Regions from separate parts of the Xanthomonas sp. 3058 genome, predicted to be linked through region 3. Evidence: predicted binding sites of a transcription regulator. Region 3 holds the regulator's gene; each other region holds the start of a gene.
What was found. The regulator FliA, encoded in region 3, starts transcription of late flagellar genes. The targets are predictions, from matches to a motif close to TAAAGTTTNNCNNNCNNNGGCCGATAA.
Positions count from the first base shown of each region.

Region 1: the regulator FliA is predicted to act here: its motif matches at 1,799-1,825, upstream of GGR61_RS19800 (GGDEF domain-containing protein).
Region 2: the regulator FliA is predicted to act here: its motif matches at 1,415-1,441, upstream of GGR61_RS15800 (GGDEF domain-containing protein).

Region 1 is NZ_JACHOF010000027.1:41,787-45,962, reverse strand. Features, by position in the region: RNA gene GGR61_RS19810 (sX9 sRNA) at 119-195, shown strand; gene GGR61_RS19805 (SulP family inorganic anion transporter) at 223-1,710, shown strand; gene GGR61_RS19800 (GGDEF domain-containing protein) at 1,944-2,924, shown strand; gene GGR61_RS19795 (M28 family metallopeptidase) at 3,224-4,176, shown strand, end outside.
Region 2 is NZ_JACHOF010000014.1:66,173-70,348, reverse strand. Features, by position in the region: gene glgA (glycogen synthase GlgA) at 1-1,002, opposite strand, end outside; gene GGR61_RS15800 (GGDEF domain-containing protein) at 1,479-3,107, shown strand; gene GGR61_RS15795 (DUF808 domain-containing protein) at 3,264-4,176, opposite strand, start outside.
Region 3 is NZ_JACHOF010000001.1:686,962-691,137, forward strand. Features, by position in the region: gene GGR61_RS03095 (chemotaxis protein CheA) at 1-461, opposite strand, end outside; gene GGR61_RS03100 (protein phosphatase CheZ) at 464-1,090, opposite strand; gene cheY (chemotaxis response regulator CheY) at 1,090-1,482, opposite strand; gene GGR61_RS03110 (RNA polymerase sigma factor FliA) at 1,518-2,285, opposite strand; gene GGR61_RS03115 (MinD/ParA family protein) at 2,282-3,166, opposite strand; gene flhF (flagellar biosynthesis protein FlhF) at 3,153-4,176, opposite strand, start outside.

The DNA.
Region 1 (4,176 bases), on a different contig from region 3:
GTAGGGTCGCGTTCGCGCGCGCTCTCCAATCCACGTGTGTGTGTCCGCGCGGTGCTTGGGCGGAGGTAAAACCACCGTGCGCATCGCCAGGCGAGCGCGGCCAGTGCTCGGAATCGGCATGCACCCCTCGTACACTGCGGTTCTGAGTGCGCTGCCCGCGCTCGCCTGATGCTTGTTCGCAACGTGGCGCGAGCCACGGTTCATTCTGTCCTGGAGTCTGCAATGTCTTTTCTGCGTGCCGAACTGGCGCAATGGCGCGCGTCGCCTGCGCGCGAACTGATGGCCGGTGCGGTCGCAACGTTTGCCTTGATTCCCGAGGTGATCGCCTTCGCCTTCGTGGCGGGCGTGGACCCGCAGGTCGGGCTGTTTGCGTCGTTCGTCATCGGCATCGTGATCGCGTTCTGTGGCGGCCGTCCGGCGATGATTTCCGCCGCCGCCGGCTCGGTGGCGTTGGTGGCTGCGCCGCTGGTGGCCGCGCATGGCCTGCCGTATCTGCTGGCGGCCGGCCTGTTGGCCGGCGCAGTGCAGATCCTGTTCGGCCTGTTGCGCCTGGGCGTGCTGATGCGCTTTGTCAGTAGCTCGGTGCGCACCGGCTTCGTCAACGCGCTGGCGGTGCTGATCTTCGCCGCACAGCTGCCGCACCTGCTTGGCGCCAACCCGGCCACCTGGGCGATGCTGGGCGTGGGCCTGGCGATCATCTACGGCCTGCCGCGGCTGCGCCTGCCGGGCGTGTCGGCGATTCCCTCGCCGCTGTTGTGCATCCTGTTGCTGACCGTGGCCGCCACTGCGTTTCACTTGCCGCTGAAGACCGTGGCCGACCTGGGCAAGTTGCCGACCGCGTTGCCGTTCCTGCAATGGCCCTCGGTGCCGCTGACGCTGGAGACCTTGCGCATCATCGCCTTGCCGGCGCTGGCCATCGCCATGGTGGGGCTGCTCGAATCGCTGATGACCGCGCGCGTGGTGGACGAACTCACCGACACGCCAAGCAACAAGAACCGCGAGTGCACCGGGCTGGGCCTGGCCAATACCGCCGCCAGCCTGTTCGGCGGCATCGCCGGCTGCGGCATGATCGGGCAGACCGTGGGCAACGTGAAGTACGGCGGCCGCGGCCGTCTGTCGACCTTGTTCGCCGGCGTGTTCCTGCTGATCCTGATGGTGCTGCTCAAGCCGTGGGTATCGCAGGTGCCGGTGGTGGCGCTGGTGGCGATCATGGTGATGGTCTCGGCCGAAACCTTCGACTGGCGTTCGCTACGCACCGTGGTCACCCATCCGCGCACCTCCAGCGTGGTGATGCTGGCCACCGTGGCGGTGACCCTGGTCACCCACAACCTGGCCGCCGGCGTGGCGGTGGGCGTGGTGCTGAGCGGGGTGTTCTTCACCTTCAAGGTGGCCGGGCTGCTGCAGATCGCACACCGCGATGGCGACGACGGCGTGCGCAGCTACAGCGTGCGCGGGCAGGTGTTCTTCGCCTCGGCCGATGTGTTCATCGACGCCTTCGACGCGCGCGAGGTGCCAGGTCGCGCCGTGGTGATCGATGTCGCCCGTGCGCATTTCTGGGACATCACCGCCGTGGCCGCGCTGGACAAGGTGGTGCAGCGGTTGCGTCACCACGGCCTGGAGGTGCAGGTGAAAGGCTTGAACGCCGGCAGCCGACGCCTGATGCAGGCGCATGCGTTGGGGGACGATGCCTTGGAATCGGCGTTGCCCTGAGTCCGGCGCGGCGGGCGCGGCGTCTGGGTGGCCTGTACACATTCGTGTACGCCGGCTAGCCGCCTGCGGCGCAGGCCGGCAGGCAAACTCAAGTTCGCTCAACGAACGCCGATGAACCGGCATCGAGACTGTCGGTACCCCGTGGTGATGCCAGCGCGTTCCAGCCCGAGAGATGTGCCTGCATGCGGCAGCCGGTGCTGCGGGCCTGGGTGCGTCCACGCGTTGGTGCAGCGATGACCACGGCTCCGCTGCTGGAACGGATGGTGGACCTGACCGCGATCCGCGATGCCGATCTGCTCGACCTCAGCCTGTTGCGCGCCGTGCGCGAGATTTGCGCATCCGAAGAACTGTCGTTGCTGCGCATCTCCCTGGATGGCCGCACCATGGCCGAAACGCGGCTGCGCGAAGATGGCCGGCTGTCGCTGACGGTGGTCGACATCCAGGACGCACAGATGCGCGCGCAACTGGCCGACATGCACGGGCCCGGCGAGGCGGTGCAGCTGCAGCAGGACGGCCGCGCGTTGCTGGTGTATCCGATGATGGAAGCGCGCGGCATCCGCACCTGCCTGCGCGTGGGCGGTGCGTGCGTTCCCGGCGCTGCCGAGCAGGTGATGCTGCAGGGGTTTGCACGGTTCTTCCAGAATTACCGCAGCCTGCTCGACGACGCCCAGCGCGATGCGTTGACCGGCCTGCGCAACCGCAAGACCTTCGACGATGTGATCTTGCGATTGTTCGCCGGCGGCGCGGAGGCGGCGGCGAGCGAGGGCGCGTGGCTGGGGATCGTGGATATCGATCACTTCAAGCGCGTCAATGACACCTTCGGTCATCTGTATGGCGACGAAGTGCTGCTGCTGGTCGCCCAGTTGATGCAGCGCTGCTTCCGTCACGACGATCTGCTGTTCCGCTTCGGTGGCGAAGAGTTCGTGATCGTGTTGCGCGGGGTGGATCGCGCGACGGCGGTGAGTCTGTTCGAGCGCTTCCGTCTGGCAGTGGCCGAGTATCTGTTCCCGCAGGTCGGCAAGGTCACGCTCAGCACCGGCATCGTCGAACTGACCCATGGCCGGTTGATCAGCCATCTGCTGGACGAGGCCGACAAGGCGCTGTACTGGGCCAAGCAGCACGGCCGCAATCGCGCCGAGGTCTACGCCGATCTGGTGGCCAGGGGGCAGATGCGGCAGATCACACAGCAGGTCGGCAGCGTCGATCTGTTTTAAGGCGCATCGACGTTCGTCGTCGTCGGCGCTGCAGCGTTGACCGCTCTCCATGTTGCGGTGGCACGGCATCCGGCGCCAATGAACGCGCCCACAAACCCTACGCGGTGCGTTGACGGCATTGGCTCGGTGTTGCACGCGCGGCATTGCCACATCGCCCACCGTCGCGGCATCGCCCATGCATGACGTGCCATCGCCATCGCATGCATCGGCCGCTGCCTTGCACCCGATCGAGTGCCGCACTGGCTACACTCCAGTGCTGTTTCCGACACGATCTGGGTGCTGCAGTGAAGCGAACCGTGATGACACGAGGTGCAATGGGCGTTCTGGCAATGGCGGTCTCGACCGCATCGATGGCGGCAACGCCGACCTTCGATGGCGCGCGCATCTCGCGCGACGTCAAGGAACTGGCCTCCGACGCCTATGAAGGCCGTGGCCCGGCCACCGCCGGCGAGGACAAGACCATCGCCTACCTGAGCAAGCAGTTTGCCGCTGCCGGCCTGCAGCCGGGTGGCGACCTGACCGACGGCAAGCGTGCATGGACCCAGGCGGTGCCGCTGCGCCGCGCCGACATCGTCGGCACACCGACCATCGCCCTGCAGAACGCCGGCAAGCCGCAAGCGCTGACCCAGGGCAAGCAGATCGCCATCCGCGCCGCGCTGGATGGGTCGTCCAACGTGGACATCGCCAACGCGCCGCTGGTGTTCGTCGGCTACGGCGTCAAGGCGCCGGAACGCGACTGGGACGACTTCAAGGGCGTGGACCTGAAGGGCAAGATCGCGGTGGTGCTGATCAACGACCCGGATTTCGAAACCGGCAAGGGCGCCTTCGACGGCGCCGGCATGACCTACTACGGTCGCTGGACCTACAAGTACGAAGAAGGCGCGCGCCAGGGCGCGCTCGGTGTGCTGGTGGTGCACGAAACCGCGCCGGCTTCCTATGGCTGGGACACGGTGGCCAGCTCCAACACCAACACCATGTTCGACGTGGTGCGCGACAACCCGCGCGCCGCCCATCCCACGCTCGAAGGCTGGATCCAGCGCGATCTGGCGGTCGATCTGTTCAAGCACGCCGGGCTGGATTTCGACGCCTTGAAGAAGCAGGCGCAGACACGCGGCTTCAAACCGGTCGAGCTCAAGGGCCAGCGCCTGAGCGCCAGCTACCAGGTCAAATCCGACGTGATCACCTCGCATAACGTGGTGGCGCGGCTGGACGGCAGCACGCATCCGAACGAGACGCTGATCTACAGCGCGCA
Region 2 (4,176 bases), on a different contig from region 3:
GAACGCCTTGCGCACCTGCGCCGCGTTGGCGTGACGGCCCTGCCACTGGTTCACGCTGAAATGCGCGTCCAGATGGTGATCGGTGCGCGGGTCCCAGCTGGCGTCGATGCCATTGACGATGCCGGTCAGCGCGCCCTTGGCGGCGCGACCGGCCAGCAGCCGATCCAGCCCGCAGCCCTGCGCCGGGCCGGTGATCTGCTGGGCATAGCTGATGCTGACGGTATTGACGTGGTCGGCATGCACGATACCGCCGCGCAGGAACGACATCTGCCCATAGAACTCCAGCTCGGCCACGCGCTCGGCCGGGATACCCAACGCGGCGGCCATCGAATACGGCACCAGGCCCTGGTAAGCCAGATTGTGGATGGTCAGCAGGCAAGGCGTGGTGCCGCCGGACCAGCGCACATACGCCGCCGCCATCGCGCACGGCCAGTCGTTGAGGTGCAGCAGGCGCGGCTTCCAGCCCAATCCGGCATGGCCCGCGGCAATCTGCGCGGCGGCATGCGACAAGGTCGCGAAGCGGATGGCGTTGTCTTCGAATTCCGAACCGCTGGCGCTGACATATGGCGAGCCGTCGCGTTCGAACAGTTCCCTGGACAACAGGATGTAGATCGGCAAGCCGTCGGACTGCACGATGCGGCCGATGTCGCAGGCCGGTAACGCGGCATGCGCCAACACCCGGCCCACGATCTCCACCTTGCCGGCACGCTCGAGCACCGCGCGATAACCGGGGATCAACACCCGCACGTCGTACCGATGACGCAACGCGCGTGGCAATGCGGCCGCGACATCGCCCAGACCGCCGGCCTTGATGAAGTCCGCCATCTCCGACACCACGAACAACGCACCCCGGGTGTCGGCCAACGCCACCGGCAATCGCTCGTGGTGCGGAATGAAGCGTCCGCGTGCGTCACGCGGCCGCCCGCCCTTCTTCGGAAGAGTGAGCACGGTACTGCGCTCGAAGCGTGCGGAGGTAGCGTGAAGCGGCATCATGGCAACCATCTAAACGTCCGTCGTGAAGTGGGTGGAGACGGAAAACAGCGAAGCGAAAACCATCGTCTGCCAATTCAGCCAGACAACTTGCCACGAGTCGAGGAGCGGACGACGCGCGTACTCCACGCTGTCCATGTGGACGAATCTACACCCCGGGCAAATAAAATATGCGTGAACACGTGTTTACTTTTACGCGACAAGCCGCCTTCGACGACCTGACATGGCGCACGCAGTCAGGCCGCTATCGCACATTGCAGTGCGATGACATCCCCAGACAGGTGCATTGGCGTTGAAACGCACCGAAAGCGGGAGCTTGCAGTGGCGCTCGACGTCACCGATCTAAATGATTCAGCTACATACTTCCCGCTGCGTGTCCGACCCTGCGCCTGCGCGACCAACATCACTGCATGCTCCTGCCCGCTTAAGCGACCGGGATGCGCGCCGATAACGAGCCATTGCATCACGCCTTTTCGAGACCCTGGCGCATGGCAGACCAGCCTGAACTTCCAAGCCGTCCGCGTGGTGGACTGCGCCGCCTGTTGCCCTGGGGCGGTGCGGACAGCATGCGCCCGGCGGCCGCCATGCCGGCGGTGATCGGTAGCGAGCGCGGCCGGCACGGTCTGGCTGCCCACCACCTGGTGCCGGCCAAGACCAAGTCCGGCGCGCACGATCCGGCTGCCGCCACCGCCCTGTTGATGCGCCTGTTCTCGCATGCCGCGCACCCCGAGGCGCTGCTGCTGGCCTTTGCCGAAGGCATCGCCAGCCTGCATGGCGAACTCGGCGACATGGGCGGGCGTCTGAGCGCGGCCTATGCGGCCGGCGACTGGCCCGGCTATGGCCGCGTCCTGCGGCAGTTGATCGACAAATACATCCGTACCGTCGATACCGGCGATTCGCTGGCCGAAGGACGCACCGAGGCCGAGCAGCTGCGCGACCTGCTGCGTCACGCGCTGGGCAACGCATTGGCCACGCTGCTGCAACGCAGCCCGGAACTGGCCGAAGAGGCCCAGACCCTGGCCTCGGCGCTGCGCCATTGGCGCCCCGGCCACGAGCTGATCACGCTGGAACAGCGGCTGCGCGAACTGAGTCACCAGATCGGCCTGCGCGCCGAGGATGCCAGCGAACAACAGAACCTGCTGCTCGGCCTGTTCGACCTGTTGTTGGAGAACGTCGGCGAACTGCTCGACGACCGCAGCTGGTTGCAGGGTCAGATCTCGGTGGTGCGGCAGCTGATCTCCGGGCCGCTGGACGTCAGCTCGATCGAGCAGGCACGCGGCACCCTGCGCGAGGTCATCTACAAACAAGGGCTGCTCAAGCAGGGCATCGCCGAGTCCAAGACCGCCATGCGCGAGATGATGGTGTCCTTCGTCGACCGCCTCGACGGCATGGCCACCAGCACCGGCGAGTACCACGACCGGGTGGCCGGCTACTCGCAGGCCATCGGCGACGCACGCGGCATCCCGGACCTCAATCGCCTGCTGCAGGAGCTGCTGCAGGACACCGCCGGCGTGCAGGCGCAGGCATTGGCCGCGCGCGACGAACTGCTGGCGGCCCGTCGCCAGGTCGAGGATGCCGAGCAGCGCATCGCCTCGCTCGAACAGGAACTCAAGGACGTGGCCGGCCTGGTGCGCGAAGACCAGCTCACCGGCGCGCTCAACCGACGCGGCTTCGAAGAGCTGTTTCAACGCGAAGCCGCACGCACCCAGCGCAGCGGCCAGCCGCTGTGCGTGGCGATGCTGGATCTGGACGACTTCCGCCATCTCAACGAAACCCACGGGCATGCCGGCGGCGATGCGGCGCTACGCCATACCGTGGAAGTGGCCAAGGCGGTGCTGCGCACCACCGACGCCATCGCCCGCTTCGGCGGCGAGGAATTCGTGCTGCTGTTGCCGGACTCCACCATCTTCGAAGCCAGCGCAGCGGTGATCCGTCTGCAGCGCGCCCTGGCGCAGCGCTCCTTGCTGCACGACGACGTGCGGGTCTTCATCAGCTTCAGCGGCGGCGTGGCGTTGCGCCATCTGGACGAAGCCCAGGACGATGTCATCCGCCGTGCCGACCGCGCCATGTACGACGCCAAGTCGGCCGGCAAGAACCGGGTGATCAGCGCCGATTAGCGGCAAACCTCGGACTGGCGCGCCGATCAGTCGGGCTGGGTACGCGGCGCACCACGCAGATGCGCCGGAGGTTCTTCGATTGCCTGCGGGCCTCAACGACCACCGCCGGTCTCAGCGCGGCAGCCGGGTGGTCTTCCACCATGCCGCAATGAGGCGTCAGTGCGCCGCCGGCTTGCCGCGCAGCTTCTGGAACAGCGTCACTGCGCCCAGCACGATCGCGCCGGCGACCACGCCGACCAGCATGTTGCCCAGCGCATCGACCAGCCAGCCCATGCCGCCGGCCGACTTGGTCAGATCCTGCACGATGTGATGCAGCGCCGGGATGTTGTGCACCAGGATGCCGCCGCCGACCAGGAACATCGCCAGCGTACCGGCCACCGACAGGAACTTCATCAGCCACGGGGCGGCCACCAGGATGCCGCGACCGAACGCAGCCAGCGCCGCGCCCTTGCCGGTCAGGTACAGGCCCAGATCGTCCAGCTTGACGATGGCCGCCACCAGGCCGTAAACGCCGATGGTCATCGCCAGCGCGATCGCCACCAGCACCGCCACCTGCTGCCCGAACGACACGCCCGCCACCACGCCCAGCGACAGCACGATGATCTCCGCCGACAGGATGAAGTCGGTGCGGATCGCACCCTTGACCTTGTCCTTTTCCAGCGCCACCACGTCCACGCTCGCGTCGGCCAGCGCGCGGGTGCGCTCGGCATGCCGCTGCGCCTCTTCCGCTTCGTCGTGAAGAAATTTGTGCGCCAGCTTCTCCACGCCTTCGAAGCACAGATACGCACCGCCGATCATCATCAGCGGCATCACCAGCGGCACGTTGTAACCGCGCCCGCGCAGCCAGGCTTCCAACGCGCTGATCGCCAGCGCCGCCGGCACCAGGATCACCTTGTTGACCAGCGAGCCCTTGGCGACCGCCCAGACCACCGGCAATTCGCGGTCGGCACTCACCCCGGTCACCTGCTGCGCATTGAGCGCCAGATCGTCGCCAAGCACGCCGGCGGTCTTCTTGGCCGCGACCTTGGTCAGGATGGAAACGTCGTCCAGCAGCGTGGCGATGTCGTCG
Region 3 (4,176 bases):
GGCGCTGCCGGTGCATGGCCGTCGTCGTGCGCCGCCGCGGCGGCGACTGCCGCCTTGGGAGCGGCCTTGACCGCCGGCGGGCCGCTCTTGGCGTCGAACTGCGCAATCAGCGAGGCCGGTGCATGCGGCACGGTTTCGCCCGAGCCCATCGCATCCAGCATCGCCTGCAGATAATCCAGCGACTGCTGCGCGGCATCGAAGTGATGCGCCTGCAACACCGCCTGGCCGGAGCGCGCCATGCCGAGGGTTTCTTCGGCGGCGTGGCACAGCGCGACCATCGGCTTGATCGCCAGAAAGCCGGCGCCGCCCTTGAGCGTATGGAAACCGCGGAACACCGCGTTGAGCTGGTCGGCTTCGTCCGGTGCCTGTTCCAGCGCGACCAGCTGTTCGCCGAGGCGATCCAGGATTTCCTGGGCCTCGACGATGAAATCGGCAGCAATATCGTCTGGAACAGCACTCATGGTTACAACCCCAATCCGGACAGCAGGTCGTCGGCGTCGTCCTGCGACACCGCGTGACGGTCCAGGCCCTTGACTGCAGGACCGGCAAGACCGCCGTCGTCTTTCTTCGGCTCGGTGTTCTTCGGCGGCAGGCCGAGCGCACCGAAGCCTTCATGCACGCGCCGCACGATCCCGGCCACGCGCCGGATGATCTGCCCGCTCAGGTCCTGGTAGCTCTGCGCCAGCGACAGCTCGGTCAGGTTGTGGCGCATCTTGTCCATCAGCGCGCCCTGGTCCTGATTGAGGCCGCCGTCGCGCAGCTGGTTGGCCAGCTCGCGGCATTCCTCGACCAGATCCAGCGTGCGATGGCTGGCCTTTTCGGTCATTTCCACCACGTGGTCCAGGCGCGAACACGCATCGTCCAGTTCGCCGGCTTCGTCAGGCACGGTGGGCAATTCGCCCAGCGCCTGACCCAGTTCGCGGGCGAGCCGGCTCAGGCCCTGCATCATCGGACGGGTACGCAAGGCGGCGAGGTGATCCACCTCGCGCTTCCAGGCGGCTTCGTCACCGCTTTCCAGTGCATCGAGCGCGCCCTGCAGGCGGTCGATCAATGCGGCGCGTTCTGCGTTGGTATCCACGGTGGCGTTCATCAGGCGGTCGCCGCCAGACGTTCGAACACCTTGCCCAGCTTTTCTTCCAGCGTCTGCGCGGTGAACGGCTTGATGATGTAGCCATTCACGCCGCACTGGGCCGCTTCGATGATCTGCTCGCGCTTGGCTTCGGCGGTCACCATCATCACCGGCAGGTGCTTGAGCTTGGCGTCGGCGCGGATGTTGCGCAGCAGGTCGATGCCGGTCATGCCGGGCATGTTCCAGTCGGTGACCACGAAATCGAACGGGCCGGCACGCAACGCAGCCAATGCGCTGTTGCCGTCTTCGGCCTCTGCGGTATTGGTGAAGCCGAGATCGCCCAACAGATTCTTGACGATACGTCGCATCGTCGAGAAGTCGTCCACGATCAAAATCCGCATGTTCTTGTTCACATCAAGCTCCTAACACTAAAAAATACGCGAAAAAATTATTCGTCAATTTCGACACCGGCATCGGCCAGTTCGAAGACCTTGAGGCGGCCGCGCAGACGCACCACCGCCTGGCCGTGAATCTGGCAGACGCGCGATTCGCTGACACCGAGCACGGCGCCGATTTCCTTCAGATTCAATTCCTGCTCGTAATACAGCGACAGCACCAACTGCTCGCGCTCGGGCAACTGGCCGATGGCCTTGCCCAGCTCGCGGCCGAATTCGCCACGCTCCATCATCTGCTGCGGATTGGGACCACCCTTGGCGGTGGTGTCCAGCTCGCCGTGGTCCTCGATCCGCGACTCCAGGCTCAGCACCTGGCCGCGTGCGGCATCTTCCATCAGACGCAGGTAATCGGGTAGCGGCATTTCCATCGCGGCGGCCACTTCGGTGGCAGCGGCGGCGCGGCCGGTGTTCTGCTCGATCTTGCGCACGGCGGCGGCGGCGTCGCGGGCACGGCGGTGGACTGAACGCGGCACCCAGTCGCCACGGCGGATCTCGTCGATCATCGAGCCGCGGATGCGGATCGAGGCATAGGTTTCGAACGAGGCGCCCTGGTCGGAATCGTAACTGCGCGAGGCTTCGATCAGGCCGATCATGCCGGCCTGGATCAGATCGTCCACTTCCACGCTCGCCGGCAGGCGCGCGGCCAGATGGTGGGCAATGCGGCGGACCAGATCGGCATGCTGGGTGACGATGTCGTTGGCGTTGTTGCGCTGCACGGCACGGTACTGCGCGGTGGCGGTCGTTGCGGTGGCGGTACTCATGCGGCCACTCCCCGTTGGATGATGCGTTCGACGAAAAACTCGACGTTGCCGCGCGGCACCGTGGGGGCCTGCCAGCGCGAGGTACGGCGAGCGATTTCTGCAATGGCCTGCGCCGACGGACTGGCGGGGTAAGCCTTGATGACGGGTTGCTGGCGCTGCACCGACAGGCGCAACCAGTCGTCCTGCGGCACGTGGCCGAGGTAGTTCAGCGACACGTCGCCGAGGAACTTTTCGCAGACCCGCGACAGCTTGTCGTACAGCAGGCGGCCTTCGTTGGGGTCGCGCACCATGTTGGCGATGATCTGCAGGCGGTCCACGCCGCGTTCGCGCGAGAGCACCTTGATCAGCGCGTAGGCGTCGGTGATCGAGGCCGGTTCGTCGCAGACCACCACCACGGTGTCCTGTGCGGCCTGGCAGAAGGTCAGCACGCTGTCGGTGATGCCGGCGGCGGTGTCGATGACCATCACGTCCAGGTCGCGTTCCAGTTCGGAGAACACGTTGACCAGGCCGATGTGCTGGGCCGGGGCCAGTTCCGCCATGTGGCGGCGACCGGAGGCGGCCGGCACCACCAGCACGCCACCCGGACCTTCCATGATCACTTCATCGAGCGTGCAGCGGCCGGCGATCAGGTCGGCCAGGGTGTACTTGGGCGAGAGTCCCAGGACCACATCCAGGTTGGCCAGGCCAAGGTCGGCGTCCAGCAGCAGGGTGCGCTTGCCCATGTCGGCAAGCGCCACGGCCAGGTTGGCGGAGATGTTGGTTTTACCCACGCCGCCCTTGCCACCGGTCACGGCAATGGTGCGCACCGGGCCCAAGGGCTCGGGACGGGTCGCCGACAGGGGGAAGGCGTTGGTCAGCTTTGCGTATTCACGCGACTGCATGGTTGTGCTCCGGAGTACAGGGCTTATCGGCAGCGCGCCGTAAATCTTCAAGGCGAAGAACGAGACTGGCGGCATTGGCGCGGTGCAGGTCGTCAGGGACCCGCTGTCCGTCAGTCACCCAGGTGATGGGCATTTGGTGGTCGACCACCACCGACAAGGCGCTGCCGAAGCGGCCGGTCTCGTCGAGTTTGGTCAGCACCACGCCTTGGGGCTTGGCGTGGGCGAAGCGGCGCACGACCTCGTCGAGGTCTGAAAAATGGGAGTTGGCGGGCAGCACCAGCAGCGAGGTGACCTGCTGGGCGGCGCGCAGCCAGTTCAGCTGGGCGGCCAGGGCGCGGTCGCGCTGGCCCATGCCGGCGGTATCGATCAGCACCAGCTTGTAGTCGCGCAGGCGATCCAGCAGCGCGAGCAGGCTTTCGGCGCTGTCGGCTTCGTGCACCGCGATGCCGAGCTGGCGGCCGTAGCTGTGCAGCTGCTCGCGGCCACCGACGCGCAAGGTGTCGGTGGTGACCAGTGCCACGTCGCGCGGGGCGTGCTGGGCGGCGAAGCGCTGCGCCAGCTTGGCAATGGTGGTGGTCTTGCCGGCGCCGGTCGGGCCGACCAGGGCGATCACGCCGCCGCGTTCCAGCGGGTCGATCGGGGCCACCGGCAGGCGCTTGGACAACAAGCCCAGCATCAGGCCGCGGCCGCGGTGCAATTCGGTGTCGGCGGGGATCTGCATGGCGATGTCGCGGGTCAGACCGGCGTCGAAGCCGTAGTCGTCCATCAACTCCAGCGCCTGCGCACGCACCGGCGAGCCACGCAGGCGCTCGTCGGTGAGGCGGTTCATTTCTCGCTCGATCATCTGCCGCATCAGCGCCAGTTCGCCGCGTAGCTGCTTGAGTTCTTCGTCGTTCTGCGTCGCCGGGGCGGCGGCGACCGGCACGGCGGCCAGGGCCACCGGTGCGACCACCAGCGGCGGCAAGGCGGCCGGCGGCAGGATTTGCGGCAGGGCGTCGTCCAGATCGAAA